3 regions of the Paenibacillus sp. EC2-1 genome follow, and region 1 is predicted to be linked to each of the others. Evidence: riboswitches for the same ligand, from Rfam matches in the RefSeq annotation. Region 1 holds a riboswitch; each other region holds the start of a gene.

What was found. A riboswitch is a leader RNA that binds a small molecule or an ion and turns the genes downstream of it on or off. The one in region 1 is predicted to bind cobalamin.
Region 2: linked by a shared signal. The riboswitch ahead of ACK8P5_RS06865 (anaerobic ribonucleoside triphosphate reductase) and the one ahead of ACK8P5_RS20760 (ABC transporter substrate-binding protein) in region 1 are both predicted to bind cobalamin.
Region 3: linked by a shared signal. The riboswitch ahead of ACK8P5_RS20215 (FecCD family ABC transporter permease) and the one ahead of ACK8P5_RS20760 (ABC transporter substrate-binding protein) in region 1 are both predicted to bind cobalamin.

The regions. Positions count from the first base shown of each region.
Region 1 is NZ_CP186006.1:4,441,899-4,452,667, reverse strand. It holds gene ACK8P5_RS20795 (glycosyl hydrolase family 18 protein) at 1-1,307, shown strand, start outside; gene ACK8P5_RS20790 (methyl-accepting chemotaxis protein) at 1,610-3,295, shown strand; gene ACK8P5_RS20785 (hypothetical protein) at 3,480-3,641, shown strand; gene cobD (threonine-phosphate decarboxylase CobD) at 3,831-4,922, shown strand; gene ACK8P5_RS20775 (adenosylcobinamide amidohydrolase) at 4,939-5,661, shown strand; gene cbiB (adenosylcobinamide-phosphate synthase CbiB) at 5,658-6,635, shown strand; gene ACK8P5_RS20765 (histidine phosphatase family protein) at 6,626-7,219, shown strand; cobalamin riboswitch at 7,303-7,513, shown strand; gene ACK8P5_RS20760 (ABC transporter substrate-binding protein) at 7,758-8,759, shown strand; gene cobT (nicotinate-nucleotide--dimethylbenzimidazole phosphoribosyltransferase) at 8,832-9,902, shown strand; gene cobU (bifunctional adenosylcobinamide kinase/adenosylcobinamide-phosphate guanylyltransferase) at 9,899-10,471, shown strand; gene cobS (adenosylcobinamide-GDP ribazoletransferase) at 10,468-10,769, shown strand, end outside.
Region 2 is NZ_CP186006.1:1,459,692-1,470,460, forward strand. It holds gene ACK8P5_RS06835 (HelD family protein) at 1-978, shown strand, start outside; gene ACK8P5_RS06840 (hypothetical protein) at 1,052-1,195, opposite strand; gene ACK8P5_RS06845 (replication-associated recombination protein A) at 1,414-2,721, shown strand; gene crcB (fluoride efflux transporter CrcB) at 2,760-3,161, shown strand; gene crcB (fluoride efflux transporter CrcB) at 3,158-3,511, shown strand; gene ACK8P5_RS06860 (PCYCGC motif-containing (lipo)protein) at 3,565-4,110, shown strand; cobalamin riboswitch at 4,170-4,343, shown strand; gene ACK8P5_RS06865 (anaerobic ribonucleoside triphosphate reductase) at 4,503-6,725, shown strand; gene nrdG (anaerobic ribonucleoside-triphosphate reductase activating protein) at 6,722-7,225, shown strand; gene mnmA (tRNA 2-thiouridine(34) synthase MnmA) at 7,316-8,425, opposite strand; gene cymR (cysteine metabolism transcriptional regulator CymR) at 8,718-9,137, shown strand; gene ACK8P5_RS06885 (cysteine desulfurase family protein) at 9,148-10,293, shown strand; gene ACK8P5_RS06890 (PRC-barrel domain-containing protein) at 10,441-10,769, shown strand, end outside.
Region 3 is NZ_CP186006.1:4,334,018-4,344,786, forward strand. It holds gene ACK8P5_RS20195 (M24 family metallopeptidase) at 1-367, shown strand, start outside; gene ACK8P5_RS20200 (DUF4184 family protein) at 457-1,200, opposite strand; gene ACK8P5_RS20205 (L-cystine transporter) at 1,341-2,735, opposite strand; gene ACK8P5_RS20210 (ABC transporter ATP-binding protein) at 2,968-3,759, opposite strand; gene ACK8P5_RS20215 (FecCD family ABC transporter permease) at 3,756-4,802, opposite strand; cobalamin riboswitch at 5,073-5,284, opposite strand; gene ACK8P5_RS20220 (lipoate--protein ligase) at 5,526-6,536, shown strand; gene ACK8P5_RS20225 (metal-dependent hydrolase) at 6,614-7,327, opposite strand; gene ACK8P5_RS20230 (DMT family transporter) at 7,578-8,480, shown strand; gene ACK8P5_RS20235 (Cof-type HAD-IIB family hydrolase) at 8,539-9,345, shown strand; gene ACK8P5_RS20240 (MBL fold metallo-hydrolase) at 9,466-10,239, opposite strand; gene ACK8P5_RS20245 (hypothetical protein) at 10,363-10,593, opposite strand; gene ACK8P5_RS20250 (TIR domain-containing protein) at 10,590-10,769, opposite strand, start outside.

The sequences.
Region 1 (10,769 bases):
CGCTCCAAGTGACAACAAATCCCCAGAATCAAAACACACCCCAATACGAAATCGTTGGTTACTTTCCAAGCTGGACTACCTACGACTCCCCTTCTTTTACGGCAGATAAAATCGATACGACCAAAGTAACAGCTATTAACTATTCTTTCCTTGATGTTTGCTGGAACGGCAGACACGGTAATCCTTCTCCAAGCTCACCGAATCCAAATACCTGGACTTGTCAAAATGGCGACGGAAGTGCAAGTAATGCACCGAACGGTTCCATCGTGCTTGGAGATCCCTATGTAGATGGTACAGCAGATGGCGGGTATAACCAACTGGCTGCGATAAGACAATTAAAGAATACGAATCCTAATCTTAAGTTGTTCGCTGCTGTGGGAGGGTGGACGTGGTCTAACCAGATCTCTAATCTGGCCAATGACCCTGTAACAAGAGGTAATTTCGCTACCTCTGCTGTCAATTTCCTGCGCCAATATCAATTCGATGGAATTGATATTGACTGGGAATATCCGAACAGTATTGGTGTGCCTTGTGCAGCCGGTCAAACATGTCAACGTAACGCTGATAAAGCGAATTATATCCTGCTTCTGCAGACACTTCGCCAGGCGCTAGATACAGCCGGACAACAAGACGGTAAAAACTACTATATTACGATTGCTTCAAGCGCGAATTCGAGTTTTCTTGCGGATGCAGGCGGTACAAATAATTGGTTATTGAATGCTTCGCAGTATTTAGACTGGATTAACATCATGGCCTACGATTACTACGGGCCGTGGGATGCAACGAGTGCTGCCGAAGCACCGCTTTATCATGACCCAGCTAATCCGAATGGCAACAGCCAATTCAGCCTTAGTTCCACAGTCACCAACTACTTAAACAAAGGTATCCCAGCCCAAAAGATAGTTGTTGGAGAACCATTCTATGGTTATGGCTGGAAAGGGTGCAATGCAGGTCCTAATAATAACGGATTGTATCAAAGTTGTACTGGTGAAGCGACGGGAGGCTCCGCTGGATCGACCTATGACTTTGCCTTTATGCAAGATACTGGTCTGCTATCGGCTGATTCCACAGGTAAGTATACTGTGGGTGGTAAAGGATATACCCGGTACTGGAACAGTGTGACGAAGACCCCATTCCTATATAATCCATCTACCAAAATTTTTATTTCTTACGATGATGAAGAATCGATTCATCTGAAGAATGAGTTTATCAAGTCGAAAGGGCTGCGCGGTGCAATGTTCTGGGAATTAAATGCGGATAGAAACAGAACCTTACAAACCATTGTAAACACAGACCTACCACATTAAGATGATAAATTCGCTTGGGCAGTCATGTAATGTATAAAGAGTGTCAGCTCAGTAAAAAAACGCTTGGACTAATATACGTCCAAGCGTTTACTGTATGCTGATCTAGTTGGCTATTGCTAACTATTATGCTCTTACAAATTCGGCTGATTTGATACCAGCTTGACGACCGAAAATAATGATCTTTCACAACGATAAAGTGTATTTTGAAGTGTCTATAAGAAGACCTAAAATTTGTAAGATGAAATGTCGATATTATTTAAGGATTACTACAATATTGATTTCATCTCAGGAGAGTGGACAGCATGATTAATTCAGTGGGCAAAAAAATAGGAGCGGGGTTTTTATGTATTTCCTTATTACTAGGGATCGTTAGCTACATCACTTATTCTCAAATTGATAGGCTTGATTCCTCCTACTCTGACTTGCTTAATCGAAGAGCACTTATTTTGTCTTATGCTAAGGATATACAAAACTCCGCATCTCAGGAAATTAGTTTTCTACGCGCCATGTTACTGAAGGAAGAAGGGGCTTATGAATCTTTAAAGGAAGCCACCTCCGGGATGGAGAAGTCCATTAAGGAAACCAATGATTTGATACACCTCCCAGAACATATTGAAATGATGAAACAGATAACCGCGTTAAATCAGCAGTTTAGTACTAAGGTTGCACAAGTGGAGGGTTTAATCTATAGCCTCCCTAATGGAGCGATGCGAGTAGCAACAGAAGAGGCAGCACCTTTGGCGAGGGAAATACGAGGGATGGCAGAGAAATTGGTATCTGCCCAGATCGAAAGTATGAACGAAGGAAGCGTAGAGAATTCAAAACTTGTTCATTCGGTGAATCGAATGATCATAAGTCTAAGTGTGGCGGCCCTCATCATGGCTACCGTGATTAGTGTGATCGTCTCTAGGATGATATCAAGACCTATGGGGTTGTTGTCCAAGGCTGCTGAGGCGATTGCATCAGGTGTATTGAATGAAGAAGATATAAAAGTGAAAAACCGCGATGAGATTGGAAAGCTGGCGCAGTCCTTCAATTTGATGAAGAAGAACTTACAAGACTTGATTGGCCATGTGGGATTAAATACGTCACAAGTCGCAGCAACCTCTGAGGAACTATTTGCTGGCGCTGAGGAGACAAGTAAAGCAACAGAGCAAATTAATATAGCGATACAGGAAGTGGCAGCAGGAGCAGAGAAGCAAGTTTCGAGCTCAATGGAAGCTGCCGAAGCTGCAGGTCAAATTTCAAATAAAATGAATCAAGCGGCGAAGTCGATTCGATCGATGACCCAATTAACAACAGCAGCTAATGATAAAGCCAATTCTGGAAATCAAGTCGTGAAGGATACTGTAGAACAGATGAATGTCTTACAGCAGGCAGTAGACGGGACAACCGGAGTTATTAATGAGCTGGGGGAAAAATCAAGAGAGATTGGTCAAATCGTTAACTTGATTACAGATATTGCGAAACAGACGAATTTACTGTCGCTGAATGCAGGTATTGAAGCGGCGAGGGCTGGAGAACAGGGGAAAGGCTTTGCTGTTGTCGCAGCAGAGGTAAGAAAACTAGCTTCAAGCTCGAATGAAGCAGCAGAACACATTCAGGGGTTAATCCAAGAAATTCAGATGATATCTGATACCGCAGTGGTCTCAATGAAGGAAGGAGCCTCTGTCGTCAATGAAGGGATCAGGAGGGTACATCTAACGGGGGAAACATTCCGTGATATTGCGCTTTCTGTAGAACATATTGCTGTAGAATCTCAGGAAGTGGCAGAGATCATAGATCGCGTGAGTACAAGTTCCGAGAGTATGGTAGGCATGATGGAAGACATCGCGAATACCTCGCAGCAGTCAGCTGCGAATACGCAGAACGTTGCAGCCTCCGCCGAAGAGCAAAATGCCTCAATGGAAGAGGTTTCCGCAGCAGCAGCGTCCCTAAGTAGCATGGCTCTTGAGTTACAAGAAACAATTAGTAGATTTAAGTTGTAGTAGCATACATAACTTAGAAGCTTCCCACAAGCTTTAGCTGGGAAGCTTCTTTTATATCCTTAATTCATGTGATAGAGACCACTAGTAGAATCCAACACGTGGATATATATGGTATATTTGCTGTGTGTGCTCCATATAAATGGAGGATCTTAAGAGGTAACAATGTGAATCTAAGGAGGATTACATGGGACAAGAGAGGGAAGTGCAAGAACTTAAAGAGCGAATAGAGCAGCTTGAGAATCGATCTAATGGTATGAATGTATTGAAAATCTTGCTTATTATTGTATTAGCTATATTTTTGTTATTGGTTACGGTCGGAGTAGTCCAATTTGTAAGCAGTGGATAGAGTAATCAGGAATGCTGCGATTACCCTTTCAGCGAGTGAATCAAGTGTTTACAATAAAACTAAGCTTCCTATAAGTCAGGAACAGGGAAGCTTTTTTTCTATGCTCATTTATGACTTCTCATTGACGCATTCGAAGCTTCAGCGCGATAATAGCATCATTGAATTCATTAAGTCAGGAGCGTAATCGGTATGTTAGAACGTTATGGTCACGGGGGAGATTTAGAAACGGCAGCAGAGACATATGGAATAGCAGAGAGCCAATTCCTCGACTTCAGTGCCAATATTAATCCGCTTGGGCCACCTAAACAAGTGCTTGAGCAATTGGGACAAGCGTTATCCTCAATTATTCGTTATCCAGATCCCGGACACCGTCAATTTAAGCAGATTCTAGGACATAAACTGGGAATTCGTGAAGAACACATTTGTGTAGGCAATGGTGCAGCTGAGTGTATGTCTCTCATTCTTCTGGGACTGTATCCTCAAACGGTGGGCATTGTAGAACCTTGCTTCTCTGAATATCGCCAACTATCGGAACAGTTTGATATCGAAGTACAATCGGTACGCGGTAGACCAGAACTGGATTGGAAGGCGACGGTAGAGGACATTGGGGAGCTTATGCAGCAAGTGGATCTGGTGTTTCTCGGGCAACCTAACAATCCAAACGGCGTACAATACCGACTAGAAGAGCTTCGCCTGTTAGCTGAACAGGCTGAACAATCACATACCTATCTTGTTATCGATGAAGCTTTCATAGACTTTATTCCAGAAGAGCAACAGGCGTCTTTATTAACGGAACTGTATAACTATCCGCGAACGATACTGGTAAGGTCGATGACGAAGTTTTATGCGATACCAGGTCTGAGATTAGGCTATACGATAGCCCATCCTGATATCATTAAATTCATGACTGGAAAGCAGGTAACATGGAGTGTGAATGGTCTAGCACTGTTAGCGGGTGAGGCGGCACTAAATTGTGATAAGGAATTTGAACTGGGTACGATGGAGCTCATTACGGAGCAACGTGTACGCTTAATCCAAGGGCTAAGTGCACTGGGGTGTGAGGTCAGTCCAGGAGAAGCTAATTTCTTGTTGGTGAAGCTCCCTGAATCTTGGCGGGCAATTGACATGCAGCAAGAGCTTGGACGGCGAGGTATATTAATTAGAAGCTGCGCGATGTATCCAGGACTTGGAGATAACCATGTTCGAATTGCTGTTAAAGATGCGGAAGCTAATCGAATATTTCTAACCGAAATAGAGCATGTACTCAAGAATGTAGGTTGAGAATAGGAGTTTTATCATGACAACACCTTTTTTGAATAATGACAAAATGGAATATAGATCTGTGGCTTGTCCCGGATTAATCTTGACCAAGCATGAACGTCATTTACAACTTCAGGCTCCCACCCTTCTAGATGGTCTTAGTAGTGCTATACACGGTGGAGGTATGGGGAAGATTGATCGGATCGCTAATATATATGTGGATCGATTGTACAACTGTAGTAATCCGGAACAAGATATAAGACAACTGTTTCATGAATGGGACTATTCCCTGCAATCAACGGCAGGCTTACTGACAGCCGTTCGCTTGGAATATGCAGCTGTTCTTGAAGAAACAGATAAAGATGCTTCCGTATTTTGCTGTACGACAGCTGGAGTATCCAACGGTGCACGTGCTGGTTCTGCGCGGACCACATACCCGATGTATCAGCCTGGAACGATAAACATCATGTTAGTCATTGATGCAAGAATGACTCAAGCAGCGATGGTGAACGCCATTATTACGGCTGTTGAAGCGAAGACGGCTGCCCTTTCGGATCTCGGCATACGTGATGCAGAGAATGGTCTAATTGCGACAGGGACAACGACAGATTCAATCGTGCTAGGAGTTAGTCAGTCGAATGCTTATCCAGCCGAGCATAGATACTGCGGAACAGCTACAGATCTCGGAGCTGCTATTGGACGCACCGTGTATGGAACCGTACTGGAAAGCTTCAAGGCTCCGGGAGTGAGGCGATCATGATGGAATGGACCATTGTATTCATCCTCTGTGCGGCATACCTGTTAGATCTCATCATTGGAGATCCAAGATGGATTCCTCATCCCGTGATTGGCATGGGGCATGCAATTAAGCGATTGGAGAAGTGGATTCGTAGTCGCTTCACTAAACCAGGCCATCTGAAAAAAGCAGGGATCCTGTTCCCAGTCATGATTGTGGGAGGTTCGCTGCTTATTACTTGGGCGCTACTTAAGGGCTTGTATTTCATTCATCCGTGGCTTGCCATTTTAGCCGAGGTTGTGTTGATCGCAACAACGATTGCTACGAAAGGACTGCGGGATGCAGGAATGGGCGTATTTAACCATCTGAAACAGGGGGATTTACCTGCCGCACGGCAAGCACTCGGTATGATTGTTGGACGGGATACAGCACACTTGGATGAACCTGAAATCGTTCGGGGAACCGTTGAGACGGTCGCGGAAAATATTGTAGATGCCATCGTATCCCCACTATTTTACGCACTGATCGGAGGAGCTCCGCTTGCTATGGCCTATCGTGCAGTAAACACCCTGGATTCTATGGTTGGATACAAGAATGATAAATATCTCCATTTGGGCTGGGCTTCTGCACGATTAGATGATATCGCCAACTTCATTCCAGCACGAATAACGGCATTACTGCTCGTTGTTAGTAGCTGGATGCACCGCCTTGATTACAGACGGTCGTACCGAACGATTAGGCATGACGCACGTCTTCATCCGAGTCCCAACAGTGGATTTCCAGAATCAGCTGTAGCTGGAGCTTTAGGAATTCGTCTTGGGGGCGAGAATGTATATCATGGTGTCGTATCTTTTCGAGCTTACATGGGCGAGTATACACGTCCAATGAATAAGAATGATATTCTGATAACCAATCGATTGATGTTGACTGCATCAATACTATTTTTATTACTAAGTTTAATGATCTTTGGGCTAGTAGGTGGAGCATTATGGAGTTAGAACTGGTATGTATTCGTCACGGTGCCACACAGTGGAATAAGGAGAAACGCTATTTAGGTCACACCGATATCGGACTGCTTCAAGAATCGCTGACTGCGCTTTTACCATTGAGGGAAGAACTTGAAGGAATGATATTTCGTCAAATATTCTGTAGTGACTTAAAGCGATGCCGGGAAACATTAGAACAGGTGTATACGTCTTCAACCGAACAGGTAGTCTTCGATAAGCGGTTACGAGAAATGGATTTCGGAGCGTGGGAGGGTCTCACCTACGATCAGTTGAAACATATACCCCTGTATCGGCATTGGTTGGATGATCCTCAGTCTGTGACACCGCCGGGAGGTGAATCGTGGGAGCATTTTCAGAAACGAATAGCAGAATTTTTAGATAGTCTAGCTCATGATATGGGCAATGATAATGAGAACAATCGGATACTTATCGTCACACATGGAGGCGTGATTAGGCAGATTGCAGCGATGACTATACCGGGTTCATCGTTCTGGGATTATACAGCTGAGCCTGGAAGCCAGCTCATTCTAAAACTCAAACATGTGGATGAGACATGGATCGGGAGCCGTGGTTAAGCCTTCAATATCCGTTACAAAGGGTTGTAAGCTACTCATATGTAACCTATAATCATGAGTTGAGAGGTAAGGCTTGTATCTAAATGAATATGAACTTATAAGGTCTAGGATTAGAGCCAAGTAAAGTGCTTCTGTTCCTAGTTAAAAGGGAAGTTGGTGAAATTCCGACACGGTCCCGCCACTGTGAAACAGGGATATTCTCGATGTACCACTGTTCTGCGCCTAAGTAGAATGGGAAGGTGAGAATATCGATTACCTGTGAGTCAGGAGACCTGCCTTATAAGCGTACGACAGTCCTTCGAGGAAAGGATTACGTTTGGCTTGTGGAAGTACTGTGGTATGACTCGGTACTATGCCTGTGGAACAGATGGTCATCAACTGACTATAAGTCCTTAAGACGTAATCCCTGATTCTTTCTTAATTATGAGAAGATCAGGTTTTTTTTGTTGCATAGACTTCGTAAAATGAGGGTTCATTGAAATTACAAGATGCATCTCACCAAACATACTTCGAAAGAAGATAGGGGAGAGAAATAACAATGAAACAGTTATGGAAGAATTGGACTACAGGCGCACTAGCGATCATAATGGTACTAGCGCTCGCGGCTTGTGGCAGTAATGAGGAGCCGAAACCAGCAACGGACCCTACACCAACAGAACAAGTAACTCCACCGGCTGATGAAGGAACGACGCTCAAGACGGAGTACCCTTTAACCGTTAAGGATGCTACTGGAGAGTCCCTTACATTTAAAGAAGCACCGAAGAAGATTATATCGATCTCGCCTGCGGAGACTGAAACGTTGTTTGCAATCGGACTCGACGAAGAAGTTATTGGTGTATCGGATTTCGATGATTATCCAGAAGCGGCTACAACGAAACCGAAAATGGGTGGTCTATATAATCCGAACGAAGAAGCTATTATTGCCGCTTCACCTGATCTCGTAGTAACAGGAATCTCTATGAGTGCAGAAGCAGCTCAGCATTTGCGTGATCTAGGAATTACGATTTACAAGACAGATCCGAAAACTGTAGATGATGTTATTGCTAATATTGAAGCTTTTGGTCTGATCACAGATCATCAAGAACAAGCTAAGACAGTCGTGGACAAAATCAAGCAGGATCGTGAAGAAGTAACGGAAGCTGTAAAGTCACTTACACCTGAGCAGAAGAAAAAAGTATATATCGAGTTCTCCCAAGGCTGGACAGTAGGTAGTGGAGAGTTTATGGATGAGCTGATCACCTTAGCAGGCGGTGTTAACGTCGCTGCGGATACGGTGGGATGGAATGAAATTAGTGAAGAGAAGATCATTAAAGATAATCCGGATGTCATCTTGTTCTCCAAGAACGTTGTGAATGAGGAAACAAAGGAAACTTTGGACCAAATCATTAAAGCACGTAGTGGTTGGGATCAAATTACAGCTGTGAAGAATGAAGCGATTTATGGTCTTGATGATAACCTAGTAAGTCGTCCAGGACCACGTGTAACGGAAGGTCTTAAGGAAATTGCTAATGCGATTTATCCTGAACTGATGAAGAAGTAAAGGAAGTAAGCTGACACTATCTAATGGATGCTTGCTTACATCTAAGCGCAATTAATAAAGGAGTAATGATGTATGAGACAAAGTGTCATGGAACGTATCGGAGAAATTCGCGGGCTGGATCAATCCGCCATGGAATTAGCGAAACTGCATATTAATAACCTGACGGTCCCACCTGGCAGCCTAGGCAAACTGGAGGCAATGGCGATACAACTCGCGGGTATAACGGGGAACATAAAGCCTTCATTTGACCGAAGAGAAGTTATTATCATGGCAGGCGATCATGGTGTTTGCGATGAGGGTGTGAGTGCTTTTCCACAGGAAGTTACACCTCAAATGATTCATAACTTTCTCGCGGGTGGTGCAGCGGTTAACGTTCTAGCCAGACAAGCGGGTGCAGAAGTAGTATGTGTGGATATTGGGGTGAATAGTGAGCTGTCCCACTCTGATCTTCTTTCGCATAAAATCCGGTACGGTACCGCGAATATGGCACAGGGTCCTGCAATGTCTTACGATGAAGCAATGCAGTCCATTATGGTCGGTGTTAAGGTTGTAGAAGATGCGGTTAAGCGCGGAGTACAATTATTTATTACAGGTGAAATGGGAATTGGAAATACGACGGCCAGCTCAGCGGTAATCTGTGCACTCTCTGACATTTCAGTTCGGGATGCTGTAGGCCGAGGAACCGGCATTGATGACTCTCGTTTGCAACATAAGATATCCGTAGTTGAAAGAGCACTTGAGGTGAATAGCCCTGATCCCAATGATCCGGTAGATGTACTGTCTAAAGTAGGCGGTCTTGAAATCGGAGGTTTGGTTGGTGTTATTCTTGGCGCAGCAGTACATGGCTGCCCTGTAATTATTGATGGATTTATCTCGAGTGCAGCAGCATTGCTTGCCAAGGCCATCTGCCCAGTAGCGGCAGATTACATGATTGTATCTCATGCTTCCCATGAGCAGGGACATCGGCGTCTTCTGGAAGAGTTAAATCTTCGGCCCGTACTTGAATTAGATCTTCGAATCGGGGAAGGGACCGGCGGTGTATTATGTCTTCATCTTGTCGATGCAGCATGCCGGATTGTTCGTGAGATGGCAACCTTTGAAAGTGCGGGAATCTCAGGTGAAACCAAGGAGAAGGATTCATGATCACACTCGTGACAGGCGGTGCAAGAAGCGGAAAGAGCAGCTTTGCTGAGAAGCTATGTATATCGAAGTCCCCGTCTGCTGTGTATGTGGCTACCGCCCAAGCTTTTGATGATGAGATGAGGGAACGTATTGCTCTGCATCAGCTTGAACGAAGTCAAGCGAACTATGCTTGGCGAAATGTAGAAGAGCCTTTTCAGCTTGTGAAACTTCTGAGTGATTGGCGTGAAGAATGCCAAGGTGAAGAAGATTCTGCGCCGACCGTTCTGGTGGATTGTCTCACCCTGTGGCTGTCTAATATTCTACTCTCATTGGAACGTGAGGAGGATGTACAAGCGAAGGTGAAAGCCGAGATTGCTCGTCTTATAGACCAAGCAGAGCAGTATCCTGGTGAATTAATTCTGGTAACGAATGAAGTGGGCAGCGGCATTGTACCAGAATACCCTTTGGGCCGATTGTATCGTGATTTAGCGGGTTACATGAATCAGGCTATATCTCGAAGTAGTGCACAGGTATTCTTGGTAACAGCGGGTATACCTATAGAGCTGAAGAGTAGGGAGTATAGATTATGACGAGATGGAGTCAAGCGGCTGCGGCCGCTTTTCAATTTCTATCACGCTTTCCAGTAAGAGCTAATCTGGATTATACACCAGCACTTTTTCGCCAAAGTGTGAAGTTCTATCCTTTGGTAGGTGCTGCTATTGGCCTTGTTGTATGGGGTGCGGGTGCAGGACTATCGTATTTATTACCTACAATGCCTGCTGCAGTATTGACCCTCATCTTATGGGTATGGCTCACAGGTGGACTTCATCTGGATGGTTGGATGGATACGGCAGATGGTATCCTTAGCTATCGATCTCGTGAGCAGAT
Region 2 (10,769 bases), 2.5 Mb from region 1:
GAGAAATCTTATGCAGGAAAATGGCCGAAATTTGAGCCATTGGTGTTATATAAGCAGCTGTTTGGTGCTTCGAAAACGACTGGACTATGGCCTCAGGAGCTTGAATCCGAGATTCCTACAGAAGTGTTGAAGCTGACACGTAAAGATCTGAAGAATAACATTGTCAGGGAAGAGGATCTTACACCCCTGCTGTATTTTCACTGCTTAATGAATGAAATTACAGGTGAGCAGCGGTTTGACCATATCGTTATTGATGAGGCGCAGGATTTCTCTCCATTCCAGGTGGCGCTCCTTGATAAGTTCGTAAGAGGACATTCTTTTACGATTTTAGGAGACTTATCTCAAGGGATTCATGCGTACCGAGGGGTTCATGCTTGGGAAGAGATGAGCTCACTGTTTGATGAAGAGCACAGAGCATATTTCGCACTGACACGAAGTTACCGTTCAACAATGGAAATTATCGAGTTTGCAAATGGAATACTTGAAAGAGGAGTTGGCAGTGACCTCCTCGCTGTACCTGTATTTCGTAGTGGAGACGCAGTCCGTCTAATCCCTTATACAGGGGTAGATAGTCGGGTACAGGATCTTAGGCTGGCATTGCGTCATCTGATTGCGAAGGGTAATTATCGGACGATTTCAATCTTGACTCGTACACTTCGTGAAGCGGAGGAGCTGCATCGTATATTGTCTGAGGAGTGGCCAGACCTTCATCTGATTGATGGAAGCAAGCAGACATATCAGGGCGGCCTGTCTGTGCTACCCGTATATCTGTCCAAAGGACTTGAGTTTGATGCTGTAATTGTAGCGGATGCAGACCGTGAGCACTATGCAGAAAAGGCTTGGGATGCCAAGATTATGTATGTTGGATGTACGCGTGCACTTCATGAACTGTGGTTACTGCATGGAGAACAGCTTCCATCTTATATTGTCCCTGAACAGCCAGAAATTGCAGCACAGGGATGGCCAGAAGGCATTTAAGTTGAAAAAATCAATTGAGTGAGCAGCTAAAGAACTAGAACTTGATTATAGCTGCTTTATGAGGGCCGGTGGTTTAGACAACCACCGGTTCTTTGTATTGAGCTAGACCCAATTGTTGATAAGACTGGCCTAAATCATCTATAAATCGGTAAAGTGTAACAGCAATGAGTATGATTAGTGCAATGAGGACGATGATCCTCAGTGATCGTCTTTTCATTTCTCTATTCCCTCTTTTGTCATATATTTGGGTACATTATAGGCTAGATTTGTGCAGGTAAGTTTGTTCCTAAACGAGTGATCATCCAGAAAAGTTTGGGATTTATTAGAATTTAGGCTTTGCTTACAGTGGCGATGTGATTACCAGATTGTGATATGATAAGTAACAGAATCAAGATCATAGTTTTCAATGATGATTATAGGCAAGGATGTGTAATGATGGATTTATTCTCTCTCGGTCGTGAAGAGGATCGCGATTCCCGGCTGCTGGCTGATCGGATGCGTCCCTCAAACCTCGATGAATATATTGGACAAGAACATATAGTAGGACCAGGTAAACTGCTTCGGCGCGCAATAGAAGCGGATCAGGTATCATCCATTTTACTTTATGGTCCGCCGGGCTGTGGTAAGACAACGCTAGCTCACATCATTTCGAAGCATACGCAAGGCGAGTTTGTTCGACTTAATGCGGTAGAGGCAACAGTGAAAGAGGTACGTGAGGTCATTGAACAAGCTCAGAGCAACAAGTCCTTGTATGGTACCAAAACCATTCTGTTTCTAGATGAGGTACATCGGTTCAACAGTTCCCGCCAAGATGCGTTGCTACCTGCAGTTGAGAAAGGGACTATCATTTTTATCGGTGCCACAACCGAGAATCCGTTTCATTATGTGAACGGGGCTCTCATGAGCCGCTCAACTTTGTTCCAGCTGGAGCCGCTAACAAGAGAACACTCCCTTATTGCTATGAGGCGTGCGCTTCAGGACAAGGATAAAGGGCTTGGTTTTATGCAGCTACAGGTTGACGAGAATGCACTTGAGCACATTGCTTCGATGGCGAATGGTGATATCAGGAGATCTTTAAATGCACTCGAATTGGCAGCAATGACAACACCTCCTACTAAGGAAGGAACGGTCCATATTACGCTCGAAGTTGCCGAGGAATCCATTCGGCGTCCAACAGTTCGAGCCGATGAGTCAACGCAGTATGACGTATTATCTGCTTTTCATAAAAGTATACGTGGTTCTAGTGATGCCGCACTTTTCTGGTTTTTGTATGCAGTAGAGAAGCTGGGCATGGACCCGATGGTGTTTATTCGCCGTTTGATTGCTGCCAGTAGTGAGGATATCGGTCTAGCCAATCCACAGGCGATGGTACAAGCTGTCAGTGCATTAGATGCTTACCGTCATAACGGCTGGCCTGAAGCGAAGTTGAACATTGCACAGGCGATTCTTTTTGCAGTAGAGAGCCCGAAATCAAATGCGGTATATACGGCTATCTCGCGCGCCACATCTGCTATTGAAGATCTTAAATCAGCAGAGGTACCGCTTCACTTGCGGGATACCCATTATCAAGGAGCCGCAAAGCTCGGACATGCAGGATACAAGTATCCTCATGATTTCCCTGGGCATTATGTGAAGCAGGATTATTTGCCTAAGGAGCTGACACGTCGTGTATTTTACCAAGCGACCGAGCAGGGCAACGAGGCTAAGATTTCGCACAATCAGCGTTTGCGTAAGGATGATTAACAGAGGATTCATGTAATCGTATTGGAAGGGATTTTCGTATGAACAAAAACTTACTTTTCGTAGGTGCGGGAGGATTTGCCGGGACATTATGCCGTTATGGTCTGAGTGAAATAGTTCCACTGCCAGCCAGCGGATTTCCGGCTGCTATCCTACTTATTAATCTGATGGGGTGTTTGTTTCTGGGTTGGTTCTTAACCTATGGCTTACGTTCCACCCGGATTTCTGCTGAGATTCGGTTGCTAATAGGCACGGGATTTACAGGAGCTTTCACAACGTTTTCTACCTTTACGGTGGATACTGTAAGGTTGTCTAGTCAGGGCCATATGCTCGTAGCAGTGCTCTATGTGATGCTTAGTGTCATCGGTGGACTACTCATGTCTTTGATTGGTGTTTGGTTGGGACGAACGATGGGATCAGCACGAGAAGGTGAGACGACATGATCTTATGGATCGGGTTAGGCGGTGTTTTTGGGGCAATTGCTCGTTATAGCGTTGGCAGCTGGATTGGAAAAAGAGCGGGAGGTTCTTTTCCATGGGCCACCCTGTTTGTAAACGTGGTAGGTTCTTTCATTCTTGGGATACTCGCCGGCTCTGCTGAGCGGATTCCTGAAGTGATGTATAGCATTTTAGGAATAGGGTTCTGCGGTGCCTTCACTACCTTTTCAACATTTGGGTATGAGGCAGTCTCCTTGGCAGGAAACAAACGTTACACAGAAGCCCTATTATATGTTTCTATATCGTTAATTCTTGGACTTGCAGGAGCATGGGCGGGACTTGCGATAACAACATAAAGCATGAGAGTATTCTACGAAATTATTTGTTTTATTATTTCATTTGGGGGAGGATGAAGAACTTGCGTAAACAAAAGTTTGGGATTCTGATGCTATCTGCTGGTCTACTTCTGAGTGGATGTGGTGCTGGTAAAACGGAAAGTAAAGGCGAGGCAAATTCCAAAACAGGGACAGAAGCTACTCATGAGCATGGGGGACAGACGACTCTTGCCAATGGAGATATTCAGGAGATGACGGCATCTGCTAAAGATCTGCCAACTTTTTTGAATGGAAAAAGTGACGAACTCCGGACAATTTATGCGCTCGCTGCTCAGGTGAAAGATGTGCTCCCATGGATTCCATGTTATTGCGGATGTGGAGAAAGCGCTGGGCATGATAGCAACTTGAATTGCTTTATTGATGAGGTTAAAGAAGATGGCAGCATTGTGTGGGATGATCATGGTACTCGTTGCGGCGTATGTCTTGAGATCGCTGTTGAATCTGCCAAAATGAAGAGTGAAGGAAAAAGCCTAACTGAAATCCGGAATGCTATTGATGAGAAGTACAAGACAGGCTATGCAAAGCCTACGCCAACGCCTATGCCGACAGAAGTTAACTAGGCACTGTGATTATTGTTACAGTTAATCACCTATATATTGTTATATCTTTTGATATGACAACTACATATAGTGATTAATGGTGATCGGATACGTTCCGATCTTAAAAGGGAATCCGGTGAGAATCCGGAGCGGTCCCGCCACTGTAACAGGTACTCGCGAAAGAATAGTACGAGCCTGAACATCTCTTTCCAAATGTACTGAAGCCAGATACCTGCCATTATGACAACACTGTATTGCCTACGGTTGATAGGAGGGTGTATCAGGTAGGAATAGGTATCTTGGTCTGTCTTGATTTATATACCGGATTCTTGGATGAAGCATGTCTACCGTAAACCTAAGCGGCAGCATGCTTCTTTTTATTTGTGCTTTAGTAGTAGGAGGAGAGAATAATCATGAAAGTTATTAAAAGAGATGGAACACAGGTTGACTTTGATGTTAAACGAATTATGAGAGCGGTAGACAAAGCATTTGAGGCCGCAGAAGGAATAACTAAAGAGGATGCCTCATCTCGGATTGGTAAGATGGTTGAAGACGAGATAAGCAGCATGAATCAAATATCGGTTGAAGACATACAAGATCTTGTTATTCAGTACTTGAAGAAGATCGGACACGAAAGTACAGCTAAAACGTATAAGGAATACCGTGAAGCACGCGATCTGGAACGTATGAAGCGTGGAGAGCTGTACAAGATTAGTAATGATGTTATCGGTGTGAAGGACATGGATTTGCTCCGGGAAAATGCGAATCTGAACGGGGAATCTTTTAGTGGGAAAATGAGTCGGATCGGTTCGGAATATGCTAAGTGGATGGCAAGTTCGTTCATGTTACCACCCGAGCTAAACGAAGCGTTAAAAAACGGATATGTGTACGTCCATGACCTGGATCAATATGCTTTAGGAACAACGAACTGTATCTTTATTCCGTTTGATCGATTGCTCGCAAATGGATTTAATACTGGAAATGGATCAGTGCGTTCACCACAAAGTATTATGACCGCTATGGCTCTTGTTGCAATCATATTTCAGTCCCAGCAGAACAGCCAATTTGGCGGAGTGTCGGGCAATAAGATCGATTGGGATTTGGCGCCGTATGTAGGGAAGTCCTTTCGTAAGCATTTTCGGAAAGGGCTGAACTATCTCGGTGAAGGAGAGTTGAATTCAGGGTCTGATCTCTTGGATGAAGAACTCATTATGGATAATATTTCACTGCAAAAACAATTCCCGCGTACTTATTCATTCGCCTACGAGGAGACTGTGAACGAAACGAAGCAAGCGGCGGAATCTCTCATTCATAATCTGAATACGATGAGCAGCCGGGCTGGTGGCCAGATTCCTTTCACTTCATTAAATTATGGAATGTGCACTTCTACGGAAGGACGGCTGGTGTCGCATGCGCTCCTTGAAGCGACGATGAAGGGACTTGGTCGCGGGGAAACTCCGATTTTTCCACAACATATATTCCAGTGCAAGCAAGGCATTAACCAGTCAGAAGGGGACCCCAATTATGATCTGTTTTTAAAAGCAATAGAATGCTCCAGTCGTCGTTTATACCCGAACTTTGTCAATGTGGATGCGACTTTCAATCTGCCATATTACCGTCCGGAGGACCCGGATACCATCATTGCAACGATGGGCTGCCGGACACGTACAATCTCTGATCGGTTTGGTAGGAATCGTCTCAGTGGAAAAGGGAATCTATCCTTTAATACGATTAACTTGGTACGTCTAGGAATTGATCATGGCATAGCCTTAGGTAAACGTGAGGAAGCGGATCTGGATGGATTTTTTCACAGCCTAGAGCACTATATGGGAATTGCTGTTGAAGGATTAATTCACCGCTATAAGATTCAAGCCAAGCAGCCTGCAAAAGCTTCTGACTTTATGATGCGTGAAGGGGTGTGGGAAGGTGGCGAGAAATTGGCTCCCGATGATAAGGTGGAGGATCTCTTGAAACATGGTTCACTTGCACTCGGCTTTATCGGACTTGCTGAAAGCTTGAAAGCTTTGACAGGACATCATCACGGAGAAGATGAGAAGGTAAGAGAGCTCGGGCTTGATGTGATCAAGTGTATGCGTGCTTATTGTGATGAAATGAGTGAGAAATACAATCTGAACATCACGCTGTTCGCTACCCCGGCAGAGGGCTTATCCGGAAAATTCACAAAGATGGACCGAAGCACTTATGGCAAGATTCCTGGTGTAACCGACCGGGAATATTATACAAATTCATTCCATATCCCGGTATATTATCCTGTAGCGGCTTTTCAAAAGATCGAGTGGGAAGCACCATTTCACAAGCTATGTAATGCAGGTGCTATATCATATGTGGAACTGGATGGAAATGCCCGGCAAAATACAGCGGCTTTCAAAAGCATTGTACAGTTCGCACTTAAGCAAGATATCGGTTACTTCTCGGTCAATCACCCACTGGACCGTTGTCCTGTCTGTGATTATGAGGGGATTATCGGATCCACATGTCCGGAATGTGGTGTGGGGGAGGATAAGGTGCTGTTCCACCGTCTACGCAGGGTAACGGGATACTTAACGGGCAACTATACGGAACGTTTCAATTCAGCTAAGCAAGCTGAGGTTGAAGATCGGGTTAAGCACCAATGAACATCTGTGGCTATATTCCGGAAAGTATAAATGAAGGCAAGGGCGTGCGTGCTGTTCTATTTATTAGTGGCTGTCGTCATGCATGCCCTGGGTGCTTCAATCAAGAATCTTGGGATTTTGAAGCGGGTGAGCCTTTTACTGCAGAGTTGAAGTCACGGATTTTGAAGGAGATTGCCGCTAATCCCCTACTTGACGGAATTACACTATGTGGCGGTGATCCTTTCTTCTCTGCAGAAGAATGTGTGGACTTTTTATCGGAATTTAAGGAATGTTGTCCGGATAAAGATATATGGGCTTATACTGGCTTTACATTTGAAGCTGTAATGAAGCAGCCGAAGCTTAAAAACTTAGCTTTAATGTGTGATGTCATCGTTGACGGCAAGTTTAATGAACGAGAGAAAGATACGTCCCTACCTTTCCGAGGAAGTCGGAATCAGCGATTAGTCGATGTCTCGCGAAGTGTAGATAAAGGGCAAGTAGTCGAAATGAATTTATCTTAGATCGATAACCAAAAAAGGCATGTCCCTCAGGTTCACATGAATCTTACAGGGACATGCCTTTTTGGTTCTTCGGTAAACCGTAATTTTTGCTTAATACGGTACTTTCTCAGCGTATTCTATGGTCCCGCCGCCTAGACACTCTTCGCCTTGGTAGAACACAACGGCTTGTCCAGGTGTAATGGCTTTTTGAGGCTTGTCAAACGCAACATGAACAGTACCGTCTTCTCTTGGCGTTATCGTCACTTGTTGATCTGGCTGACGATAGCGGAATTTTGCGGAGCAGGTAAAGGAATCTTTGGGCATAGCTTCCTCACCTGCAATCCAATTGATGCCGGAGGCGATCAAGCCAGTGGAATACAAGCTAGGATGATCTCCTTGGACTACATAGAGCACATTCTTATCCAAATCCTTGTCAGCGACAAACCAAGGCTCACCAGATCCTGATCCACCGATGCCGAGTCCTTGGCGTTGTCCCAGGGTATAATACATTAAACCATCGTGACGACCTTTAACTTCGCCTGTAACAACATCAACCATCTCTCCTCCTTGAGCGGGAAGATAATGGCCGAGGAATTCTTTAAAGTTTCGTTCACCGATGAAGCATACACCAGTGCTGTCTTTTTTCTTGGCTGTATAAAGACCTGCTTCTTCAGCTAGACGGCGAACTTCTGGCTTAGGAAGATGTCCGATGGGAAACATAGCCTTAGACAACTGATCTTGATTCAGAGCGTTCAGGAAATAGGTCTGATCCTTATTGTTGTCCACGCCACGAAGAAGCTGTAGTTTTCCATCTTTTTCGACAACGCGAGCATAGTGTCCTGTTGCAACATAATCTGCTCCAAGATCCAGCGCTTTGTTTAAGAATTCACCGAATTTAATTTCCCGGTTGCACATAACATCTGGATTTGGTGTTCTTCCGGCCTTATATTCATCAAGAAAATAGGAAAATACTTTATCAAAGTATTCCTTTTCAAAATTGACGGTATAGTAGGGAATATCGAGCTGCTCACATACACGACGGACATCTTCAGCGTCCGCTTCGGCCGTGCAGTAACCAAGTTCATCGGTGTCGTCCCAGTTCTTCATAAAGATCCCGATCACTTCATATCCTTGCTGCTTAAGCAGCAGTGCTGTTACGGAGGAATCGACTCCTCCCGACATGCCGACAACGATACGGGTGTTTTGTTTATCTTTTGACATCGTCATCACCATTTTCGTATTGATTTATGCCCATGGACGTATTTTATCACAACCTGACCTACTTCACACGTTCTTCGTGTGTCCACTCCAGGTGAACATTTTTCAAAAATAGGTGTGTATTATTACCCATAGGGGCTTTGGTTATGGTACCATATACAGAGGGGAATGATCGGAATAGGGAGATTATGCTACTTTTCCCTGATGTACCGGACATATAACCCTTATTTCCGCCTCAAACCAACAAAACAGATGAGAAATATTATATATAAAATTTCGAGAGAGGTGTCACCCTTTGAAGATATCAACTAAAGGAAGATATGGATTGACTATTATGATGGAGCTTGCCTCCCGTTTTGGTGAAGGGCCAACTTCACTGAAGAGTATTGCTGAGAAGAATCAGTTGTCTGAGCACTACCTAGAGCAATTGATTGCTCCTCTTCGAAATGCAGGTCTTGTGAAGAGTATTCGTGGCGCATATGGTGGTTACATTCTATCCCGAGAGCCAGTGAGTATTACTGCAGGAGATGTGATTCGAGTGCTGGAAGGCCCGATCTCTCCTGTTGACTTCACAGAAGAGGACGACCCTGCTAAACGCGATTTATGGCTCCGTATCCGTGATAGTATCGCTGAGGTACTGGATTCGACTACGCTCGACAATCTGATTAATTTCCATGAACAGTCCGCAGTGGACAATTATATGTTCTATATATAGGTGATTGATGATGAGATCTGTATATTTAGACCACGCCGCTTCAACACCGGTACATCCGGAAGTAGCGGAAGAGATGATGCGAGTGATGACAAGTCAGTATGGCAATGCTTCAAGTGTGCATGCTTACGGAAGAGAAGCTAAGAGATTGGTTAGTGGGTCGCGGGATAAGATGGCGACCCTTTTGGGTTGTATGCCCGACGAGCTAGTGTTCACCGCTGGAGGAACAGAAAGTGATAATCTGGCTATTCTAGGCACGATGGAAGCTGTGGGTCTGCAGGGTAAACATGTTATAACTTCTGCAATCGAACATCATGCGGTGCTTCACACTTGTGAGGAGCTTGAGAAGCGAGGCTGTGAAGTCACTTTTCTACCCGTTGATGATGAAGGTCGTGTCTCTGTGGAAGAGATTGCGAATGCGATTAAAGAGAATACGGTTCTGATCACAATTATGTTCGGTAATAACGAAGTAGGTACCGTTCAAGATATCCGAACAATTGGTGAGCTGGCACACAGCAAAAATATAGTGTTTCACACGGATGCGGTACAGGCGTTAGGCACTGAGCACATCGTCTGCAGGGACTTTCCGGTGGATCTATGGAGCTTCTCGGCTCATAAGATCAATGGGCCACAAGGCATTGGTGCGCTCGTGGTGAAACGAGGACATGTATTGTCTCCTAGATTGTTCGGAGGGTTACAGGAGAAGAAACGACGCGCTGGAACTGAAAATATAGCGGGTATCGTAGGCTTCGCCAAAGCATTAGAGTTGGCCGTTCAAGGTCTGGATCATCGAAGAGCGCATTATATGATGCTTAGAGAATCATTTATTGAAAGTCTGACTCATGAAATTGGAGACGAGGCTTTTGTCGTGAATGGACACCCCGAGTTTTACATGCCCCATATTATTAATATTAGCTTTCCGGGTGTAAGTACGGAAACCATGTTAATGAACCTCGATATGGAAGGAATTGCTGCAGCGAGCGGCTCTGCTTGTACCTCAGGATCACTCGAAATTTCCCATGTACTTCAGGCAATGAGCCTTTCCGAAAAACTTTTACGGTCTGCGATTCGTTTTAGTTTTGGTTTGGGTAATACTAGACAGGAAATGGAGTATACTGCCCGAAAAATTGGAACCATCCTAAATCGCTTGCGTAAATAAAAGTTAAGGGATTTCTCTTGATATGGATTAGGGGGTATGATTTCTTCCATTTCATCCTTGTGAAGACGATAAACGGACATTAAGCACGTAGTGCTTGTACCGAGTCGGGCTTCCAAATCATTAAGGATGGGGAGGTGTCCATGCAACATGAAACTTCAAGAAATGATTGGACTGGCTGTATTCGACGTGGAGAATGGCAAAGAAGTTGGCAAGATCCACGATTTTATACTAGATAATTGGTCAATTACCGGACTTGAAATCGAAGGGAAGGCTCTTTTTTCCTCTCATGTGAAAACCGTCGCATGGGAGGATATAGCCGCCTATGGTGAAGATGCGGTAATGATCCGAAGTTTAGAGGTTGTTCAGAAGACGGACCCTGATGATATACCACTTACGTACCTTTTGGGTCGACGGAAATTGAAAGAAATGCAAGTACTTACGGAAGACGGTATTTTGCTCGGACGCATTTCCGATGT
Region 3 (10,769 bases), 110 kb from region 1:
TAGTTCAGAGCAGGAGCGTATCTACAACACGGTACTGGCGGCTAATCAAGCAGCCATCCGTGCTGTAAAACCTGGTGTCACTTATGGATCGATTGATAAAGCAGCGCGATCCGTTATTGACGAAGCTGGCTATGGCCCTGCATTCTTGCATCGTCTAGGCCATGGTCTCGGTATGGATGTACATGAGTACCCATCCATTCATGGACTTAACGAGGAGCTGCTTACTAGCGGTGCTGTCTTCACGATTGAGCCAGGCATTTACGTTCCAGGCGTTGGAGGCGTGCGCATCGAGGACGATGTCTTCGTAACTGATAACGGTGTAGAAGTGCTAACTTCGTTCCCTAAACAGCTTACCGTCTTGGGCTAAGCTGCCATATGCAGCAGGAGGCGACCAATCCCCGGAATTTACTGGGGGAGCGGTCGCCTCTTCTTTTGAGTCTATGATTTTGAAGGAGTTCATTTCGGGAATAGAGCTGTATATTTGATAACCAGTGATAGAATGAGCAGGCTTATCAAGGAAGAATCGATGATTCGTACAACAGCGATGCCGTAATTCCTAATCGATACATCATCTATGAGATACCAGATACCTAGTATCCATAACGTTAGGGAGAATAGTACAAACCAAAACACCAATTTCTGTTTCGGGGATATGTCCATTACTTTAGATCCCTTTTGATATGAAGCTCTGTAAATCATGTAAGCAACTATGACAGATAATCCCACAAGTGTACTTCCATGTTGTAACAACTTATATACCGGAATATCATAGCCGGCGATTTGGAACGTGTGACCTAGGGCTGGGATTCTCGTAACCATGAATCCTTTCTGATGTGTGAATGCATCCCACACAACATGCGTTAACATGCCCAGAATCGCTGAGTAGCCAAAGACGATCACCCTCAAAGTACGACTCGAGTCTACTTGCCGAGTACTATGGTCCTGAATCACATTCGGTAAGTAACTGACAAGCATTTGATGAATGAGAACATGATAAATACAATAAATCAACACGACCATGGGAAGATTAAGAATTAAAAATCCACTAAAGGTATGCCCAATCTCACCCAAAGGTTGCCCTCGCAAAAAATACTCATAATCAGGAGCCATACTCCCTAGAACAAGCGCGGAAAAATGAACGTATTTACTCTTTCTCGAAAACGGCAATACGATGGCAGGATGCGCAAAGGTTAATGGCATATGAGTCTTCAACCCCTATTAATCTATTACACTGTTCTTACAACGAACAACGACACCTCAAGTCTAACATAAGTCATCTAAGAAGATTTAATCATTAAAAGAAGCCGCCCCCTCCTGGGTGCGGCTATGTTCTATTCATATTACGTCTGCATCACATCAATATCTTGATTACGATCCTTAAATACGTCTTGATCCACTTCTTTCATGACTTTACCTGTAATCACACCGGCAGTTATCGATCCGTTGACATTGAGTGCGGTCCGTCCCATATCGATCAGTGGCTCAACGGAGATCAGCAGACCTGCCAGAGCAACCGGCAGATTCATAGTGGACAGTACAATCAAGGAGGCAAAGGTTGCTCCTCCCCCTACACCAGCGACACCGAAGGAGCTAATCATAACGACTACAATCAAGGTAAGTATAAACATCCAATCCGTTGGATCAACACCCGCCGTAGGTGCTATCATCACCGCCAGCATTGCAGGGTAAATACCCGCGCAACCGTTCTGTCCCATCGTTGCTCCAAGGGATGCCGATAAATTCGCAATGCCTTCTTGTACCCCCAGCTTCTTGTTCTGCGTCTGTACACTCAGTGGAATAGCTGCCGCACTTGAGCGGGATGTAAAAGCAAAGGTTAGTACTGGCAGTACCTTGCGGATATACACCATTGGGTTAAATCCGAACAGAAGGAGGAGAAGCATATGAATTATAAACATAACAATTAACGCGACATAAGATGCCAGGACAAAATCAACGAGATCGAGAATGACTTGTAGATCTGTTCCTGCAATCGTCTTAGCCATTAGTGCCAATATTCCATATGGTGTCAATCGAAGGATTAAAGTAACCATCCGCATCACAACTGCATACAGTGCCCGAATCATACCTCGAAACGTTTCGGCTTGCTCCGGATGTTTTCGATCCAAACCAAGCAAAGCGACACCAATAAAAGCGGAGAAGATAACAACCGCTATCGTAGAAGACTTACGTTCTCCTGTCATATCCGCGAACGGATTCGAAGGAATGAACTCCAGAATTTGCTCGGGTAGCGTCTGGTCTCCAACGTCTCCAAGCTTATCTTCGAGCAACAAGCCCTGCTCATGTTCTGCGGCGCCCGCTTGTATATTTTCTGCTGATAAATCAAAGGTAAGCGTCGTCGCTATGCCAACAGAAGCCGCAATACCCGTGGTCAGAAGCAGAGTAGCGATGATTAGCCCACTCATTTTACCGAGATTTCGTCCGCCCTTCAGATTCATAATTGCCGAAATAATCGATACCATAATGAGTGGAATTACCATCATCTGCAGCAGACGTACATACCCGTACCCGACCAAGTTAAACCACTGCGATGATTTCGCAATAACGTCAGAATCTGCTGAAAAGATAAACTGTAAGATCGCGCCAAACAGCACACCAAGACCTAAGCCGGCAAATACCCGCTTCGTAAACGAAAAGTGCTTCTTCTGCATCCAGTACAATATGCCAATAAGCAGAAGAAGAACAAGGACATTCATGACAATCCAGACTGTTTCCACGCCCGATGCCTCCTCTTGTTTAAATGCATTTTGCATAAAATCTAAAGATCGATTTCTAATACAAAATGGTGAAGTAAGTGCTACTATTCATTTCCAAACGCAAACCCACTTAAAACATTACCCGTTAAATCCGATCTGTTATCTCTTTTTTATAAAAAGGTATGCTACATGCATACAAAAAAGACGGCTATCTGCCGTCTTAAAATCTCTTATTATGAGGAATAATATACATCTATTCGTTTGGTCTTCCACGATTAGCTGTCAAGAGTACTTGTGGAGCACCATTCTCTGGGTGCATAACAAGAGCAGGATCGACCCTAAAAACTTCACGTATGAAATCCTCTGTCAATACTTCAGACGGCAGCCCTTGCCCAGCAGTCTTTCCATCTCGAAGTACCAGAAGTTGATCACAGAACTGTGCAGCTAAATTCAGATCATGCAGCACACTAATGACAGTAATGCCCGACTCTTTACGCCACTCTGCTACCATATTCATAAACTCCAACTGGTACCGTATATCCAGATATGTCGTTGGCTCATCCAGCAACAGAATTGCAGGCTGCTGAGCCATTACTTTTCCAAGGGCTGCACGCTGACGTTGTCCTCCACTAAGCTGATCCAATCTTCTCGATTCTAAACGGTCAAGCTCTAGTCTATGAATAATCCGATCCAGCAAAGGACCAGCATCCTCTCTCTCTCGTCCTAACCAGTTCTGGAATGGAAAGCGCCCCATCTCCAGGACTTCACGTACTGTAAAATCTGTCGGAGCAAGGCCTTCCTGCTGCAATACAGCAACCATTTGCGCCAGTTCTTTTCTACTGTAACTAGCCATTTCTCTGTCATGTAGCAGCAATTGACCTGTTGTAGGCATTTCCACCCCAGACAAGAGATGCAGCAGTGTTGATTTACCGCTTCCATTTGGACCGATAATTCCCCACCACTCTCCTTCACGGACACTCCAGTCGATCTCCGATACTGCATTCAAGCGTTCATATCGCTTGCCTACATTTTGAAGTTTGATCATAGGGCTCCCTCCCTGCGCTGCTTTTTATTAAGGTACAGCAAATAACCAAAGAATGGAGCTCCCACAAATGCGGTTACAACCCCAATCGGAATTTCAGTAGGTGCTAGTAAAGTTCTCGCTGCCGTATCCGACCAAACCATGAAGATTGCCCCGCCGAGTGCCGATAGTGGAATAATGATTCGATAATCCGAACCTGTAACGAGCCGAATCATATGCGGTACGACTAGTCCAACAAAACCAATTACACCAGACACCGACACTGCGGCAGCGGTTAGAAGCGTAGCTACAATAAGAACACTCATCTTCAGACGATCCACATTAAGCCCCATATGGGCTGCTTGTCTTTCGCCTAGTGATAGCAAATTCAGCATCCGCGCTCGGCTCCACAAAAAGATAAAGCATACAATAAAGTAAGGGAATAGCACCGTTATGTACGACCACCCTCGCATGCTTAAGCTTCCCATGGTCCAGAACAAAATATCCGTTAATGTATCCTTTGACATGACCGTCAAGAATGAAACAGCCGCACCTAAGAACGACTGCATAATCACGCCTGATAGAATTAGTCCATGCGTCGGTATTTTTCCATTATCTCTAGCGAGTAACAGTACGATCCATAGCGTAAGAATCCCCGTCAGAAAAGCAACCAAGGGCAGCGTCCAAGCTCCTGCAAATGCATACTGCAGTCCGTAGAAGATTAGAAACGCAGCTCCGAGTGAGGAACCGGACGATACACCTAGCGTGAATGGGTCCGCAAGAGGATTTCTTAGAACACCTTGAAATGCAGCACCAGCCACCGCAAGTGAGGACCCAACCAGCATGCCGAGCAGAATTCGGGGTAGACGTACTTTCATTATAATCTGCTCCGATGCGACCTCCCAATTCGGTGTGATAGAATCACCAATCCATGGAAGTTTATGCAGCAGCATCGCACCGATCTCTGTAACGGGTAAATGAACCGCACCAATGCCAAGACTGACCACGAGTGTAAGTGCTAAGAGAATAAGCCCTGTCACTGCGTACACTGCAAGTTTTCTACTCATGATGTTATCCGTACTGGATGGATTACTAACACTAATTGTTTCAATCGATTTCTCATCAGTTTCTCTCCTATCCCGTGTATGCAAGCGCCGAAATGACTCGTATCTCTGACAGGCACCCAATAATTCACCATAAAAAACCCCTGATCTCATAGAGAATCAAGGGCTACGTTTCGGAGATAATGAACTTTATGAACTAAAAAATGAGCTTATTATAAAAGTCTACTCGTCCAAAATAGTTCTGCCAAACGTAATCCTTTCCTCGAAGGACCGTCAGATTCATCATGCGAAGCAGGTCTCCTGACTTACAGGTTGAAATGATAACCTCCGCCTTCCCGAGCCTTAATAGGCCAGTGGCAATTATAGAGGATATCCCTGATTCACAGTGGCGGGACCGTGCCGGATTTTAACCGGCTTCCCTTTTAACCCAGAAGCAGCCCTGTATTTAGGACTGTCTTTCCAGGACATCGCATGCAATGAGTATTCTTTTTTTGCCAAGCATACTTCTCTGTTGACGATTATATGAAATATCTACTCCGCTTACAACCTAGAAATTCACATATGAAGTTAAACATGCCGGTTGGCATAGAATTTTAAGCGTTACCGTTCTCCAACATAGCATTTATCACTCATCGCTCACAGAACCTTTGCTCTAGAGTCAAACATTGGTTTACAATAGATTTAAATGTATTACATTAGACAAGAAACCACACGGAGGCGTACATAATGCTGTTTATTGATAACCAGGGAATACATGATCCAGCCATAAATCTGGCCATTGAGGAATACGCATTGAAACATTTACCGATGGACGATAGCTACCTGCTCTTCTACATCAATCAACCATCGATTATTATAGGCAAACATCAGAACACAATTGAAGAGATTAACCAAGAATATGTGCGTGATAACAACATCCAAGTTGTACGACGTTTATCAGGCGGCGGTGCCGTATATCATGACCTAGGAAACCTAAACTTCAGTTTTATTACCAAGGACGATGGGCAGTCCTTTCACAATTTCTTGAAATTCACACAACCTGTCATCGACTTCCTGCAAAAAATGGGCGTACCTGCTGAGCTCAGCGGCCGAAATGACCTTCAAGTTGGGGAGAAAAAGATTTCCGGCAATGCACAATTCTCTACACGAGGACGAATGTTCAGCCACGGAACACTGATGTTTGATCTCGATCTGGATCATGTACAAGCTTCGCTGAATGCGAATCCAGAGAAGTTTAAATCAAAGAGTACAAAATCAGTCCGCAGTCGTGTAGCCAATATCAAGGAACTTCTCGGAGCTGACGGAAGCGAGATGACCATTGAACAGTTCCGCGCTGAGCTGCTGCGTTCGATCTTCGGTATGGAACCTCATCAGGTTCCTCAATATGTACTAGAGGAGAAAGACTGGGAGATCATTCACCAAATCTCCAAGGAGCGTTACCAGAACTGGGATTGGAATTATGGCCTATCGCCAGAGAGCAATGTGAAGCATGCAAAGAAATTTCCTGTGGGTATCATAGACATCCGAATGAACATAAAGGATGGGCATATCCAGGAGATCAAAATTTATGGTGACTTCTTCGGTGTTGGCGATGTAGCGGATATCGAGAATGCACTTCGCGGCAAACGTTACGAGGAGAGTGAAGTTAGAAATCTTCTTACTTCCATTAATATAAAGCATTACTTCGGTAATCTTGAATTGGATGATCTCATCGGTTTGATCTTCCTGGAAGAATAACCACTGGATCATCAGAAAAGCCTTGCTCAGAGGGAATGACTCATTCCCTTTGAGCGAGGCTTTCTCATTAATTTCGATTATTTAGAAGCTATGAATACATACCAGAGAAGAACTAGTGTAAGCACGATGCACACATTCTCCACCATATTTCCCCATTTACTTCCGGTGCTCATCAGTTTAAATTTCACTCTGAATTTCAGTGGAGGCAACAGCCGTATTCCACGATTCGTTAGCATATCAGCTGCTAAGTGAAGAGCATAGGATAAACCTCCTGCAACCCATATACTCTCGCCCCAGGCCGAGCCTTCCGTCCCGAAATACAACAACAGCGTCCATCCAGCAACAGCGTATAATGAGTGTGTCAACCCGCGATGGGATACCAGTGTGGAGATCATTAATACACAACCAGCAATGATATTCCACGGGCTAAATGAATGTCCGAATTGAAGGAGACCAAGGCCAATCATAAACATCACAATATGACGGAGTGTCCGCCCTGGCAAAAAGGATACAACAGCAATTAATCCAGCCAAGGCCAAGTTCCACGGCGCATATTCCTGTCCGTAGAAATAGATAAAAATAGCTACCGCAACTAGTGTTAGTTGAAGTACACGTAAGAGGCCTGTTGGAATCGCTGTTCTTACCAATATGGAGTTCGGCTCATCAATATCCGGTAGAAGCGAACTAACGACGGCAACCGCTGCTGCCGGAAGTGTGATAGGAATTCCGGTCAGCCCCATGACCGACAGTGTGACGCCGGTACTAATAACCAAATGGGCTCTTCCCATCATGATAATAACTTCCTTTCATTCTCTTGGTGTCCTAGAAGGGAATGTACGTTCGGTATTTTAGTATAACAAAATTCTCCTCTTTATGTCTACCCTTTCCACTAAATAAGCAATTCATCGATAAGATGGAAGTTCCTTACTATATAGGACTCCATTAGTATTGTCGCTTCTCTCATAATGGGATACAATTTGTTCACTTGTAATTTCACCGAAGAATTTACATATTTTTATTGTCTCGAAAGGATGAACAACGTTGAACCGCTCTCGTCTTGCTGATCTCAGCCTACTCCTTGTTGCCATGATGTGGGGCTGTACCTTTTTGATTGTGCAACATGCTGTTCGAGTACTTCCACCGATGGCCTTTAACAGCGTCCGATTTATAGGTGCAGGACTCCTACTAGCCTTCATCACGACTATATTCTATCGGCGTCAGTGGCGATTGATCACACGAAAAATGCTGCTGCATAGCTGTCTGCTTGGTCTTTTTTTGTTTATAGGCTATGCTTTTCAGACCGTTGGGTTGCTGTATACAACGACTTCGAACACAGGCTTTATTACAGGTCTATCCGTGGTCATCGTTCCCTTCCTGTCTTATTTCTTACTTAAACACTCCATATCCCGATTCACTTGGCTGAGCGCTCTGCTTGCAGCTGCTGGCCTGTATTTACTTACCTTTGCAGGATCAGAGATGAGCTGGAACATAGGAGATATTCTAGTCCTAATCTGCGCCATTGGATTTGCTCTTCATATCGGTTACACCGGTCTTTATGCTTCTAAATACCCTTCACTTCCATTAGCAGCACTACAGATGACAGTGGTCGGTATTCTTAGCTTGATCGCATCACTCATCATGGAGGATGCGGGAAATCCTGCTACCTTAATGGATAAATTAGTCCAGCCGGAAGTCTTGATCGCCCTTCTGGTGTCCATCGGTCCTACAAGTGCATTCGCCTTCTGGATTCAGACCGTTTGTCAGAAATATACTACACCTTCTAGGGTAGCTATTATATATGCAACAGAACCCGTTTTTGCAGCTTTAACTGGTATTCTATTTGCTGGAGAAGTACTGGGCTTAGCCGGCGGTTTAGGATGTGTGCTTATTTTGGGAGGTATGCTTATGGCCGAATTGAAATCCGCGCCACATCAGGTACAATAGAAGCATAATAAAGATAGATAAAGTAGATATAATAGATAGGACAAAAGGAGAGAAATTCATGACTACCTACAAACTGATTGCGATTGACATCGATGACACACTAATCAACGATGATAAAGAGGTAACGCCCGGCGTACAGCAAGCACTCGAACAAGCTGTCGCTAAAGATGTTGTTGTTACACTAGCAACAGGTCGTGCTTATACATCCGCTCAAGCGATTGCCCGCCAGACTGGACTTAATGTACCCATTATTACTTATCAAGGTGCCCTCATTAAAAACTTGCTCGACGAGAAGGTTCTATACGAGCGCTATGTTCCTATTGATGGTGCGAAGAAACTGTATGCGTTCTGCATGGAACATAATCTACATCTTCAAACTTATGTCGGCGATAAAATCTACGCCCAGGAAGAGAATCAAAAGCTGATCGATTATTGTGCACTCAACCGCGCTCCATATTATATCGAGCCTGATTTTATGAAATTGATTGAACAGCCTACACCTAAAATGCTCATGATCGATGATCCTGCATATCTCGATGAACTGATCCCGGTATTCCAAGAGATGCTTGGCGATCAGATGCATATTACAAAGTCCAAACCGCATTTCCTGGAGTTCATGCATAAAGAAGGGACAAAGGGCCATGCATTGACATTCCTTGCGAATCACTTCGGCTGTACTCTGGAGGAAACCATTGCGATTGGGGACTCTTGGAACGACCATGAAATGCTTGAGTGTGCAGGACTTGGAATCGCCATGGGTAATGCCATTGAGCCACTCAAAAAGATCGCAGACTACGTCACGCTTGGCAATAATGAAGATGGCGTTAAACATGCTCTTGAGAAATTTGTGTTGAATGCAGAATAACAACTTATATGCATAAAAAATAACCCGATCCTAAACTTAAATGTTTAGGATCGGGTTATTTTTCGCCATACTTTTTAATGATAATTAACGTATCATAGCTGTCCCTGTTCACCAATCAATCTAATGCCCTAGTTTCACATTCATACCCGAAACAGCCAACTCGGTTTGAAGAGGAAGGTCTAGGTCCTTAGTGACATCCACATCATGTGACATATGGGTATAGATCGTACGCTGCGGTTTCACTTCCATCAGTAACTCTGCCGCCTCCTTCATGTCATATACAGAACGAGTAGAGAATTCTGCAGTCTCATGAACAAAACTCGTGCCAAGCACGAGTAGATCAAGACCGTGAAGGGGCTTCTTCTCAGCTTCGTTTAGAGCAATTGAATCTGAATTATATACCCACGCATAACCGTTCTTCTCCAGACGATAGGCATATGAATAGCCATTCTTTCCATGATTGACCTTCCAGCAGGTAATACTCCAGCCACAGAGTGTAATACCGGAATCGGTTTCGATCATCTCCATATGGCCAGATAACCAAGGATACTGCCGCTGTATCTGCTCCAGCACTTCGCGTGGTGCATACAGATTGCCTTTACATCCGAGCCATCTATTAGCGTCAGCCCATTCCGGCAAGCCGCCAATATGATCGAAATGCGCATGGGTAATTAGCATATGCTGAACTTGCCGCATCCCGTGCTCCTCCATCATATGACGCCAGTCGGGGCCACAGTCGATCACGAATAAATCCTGTCCATCCTTCACCATCGCCGAGGAACGCAGACGCCTATTCTTCCCTGTAGTACGTGCCTCGCTGCATACATCACAATCACAATATACTCGCGGAACCCCCATGGCATCTCCTGTGCCTAAAAAAGTTAAAGTATCCATGCTGTTCTCTAGTCTCCTTATCCCAAGTGAAGCGGTATATCTCCAAAAAAACCGCCCGGCAACCTGCCAAGCGGCTATCTTTCATTATATATTACGCCGGATATCCGGCTCCTTAATAACCAATTAAGCGAATGATGGCTTCTTGTCATCAACGACACCGCTAATGACTTTCACATACTTCTTGTCCGTACCTTCCACGGAAGGTCCGATATAAATACTTGGTTTCGTCTGACGCTTTACAGAACGCTCACGCGGCTTCAAAGCCCCCGCCATCGGAATACTTCCTCGAACCACCCAATGACCGTTCTGGGATCCAGCATTACCAATATTCTTTCTTTTCTCATTCCTGCTCATATTGAATCCCCTCCAACTAAGTGTCTGATGGTACGAAGCAGTTCACGATTATGCTCAACAACCTCACTAAGCTCTTCATCTAACAGGATTTGATGTCCCGTAAAATGAACCGATAACACATGGTTTACACCTAAAGGATAGCAGAACACATACACCTGTGCAACTTCCTCTTCATG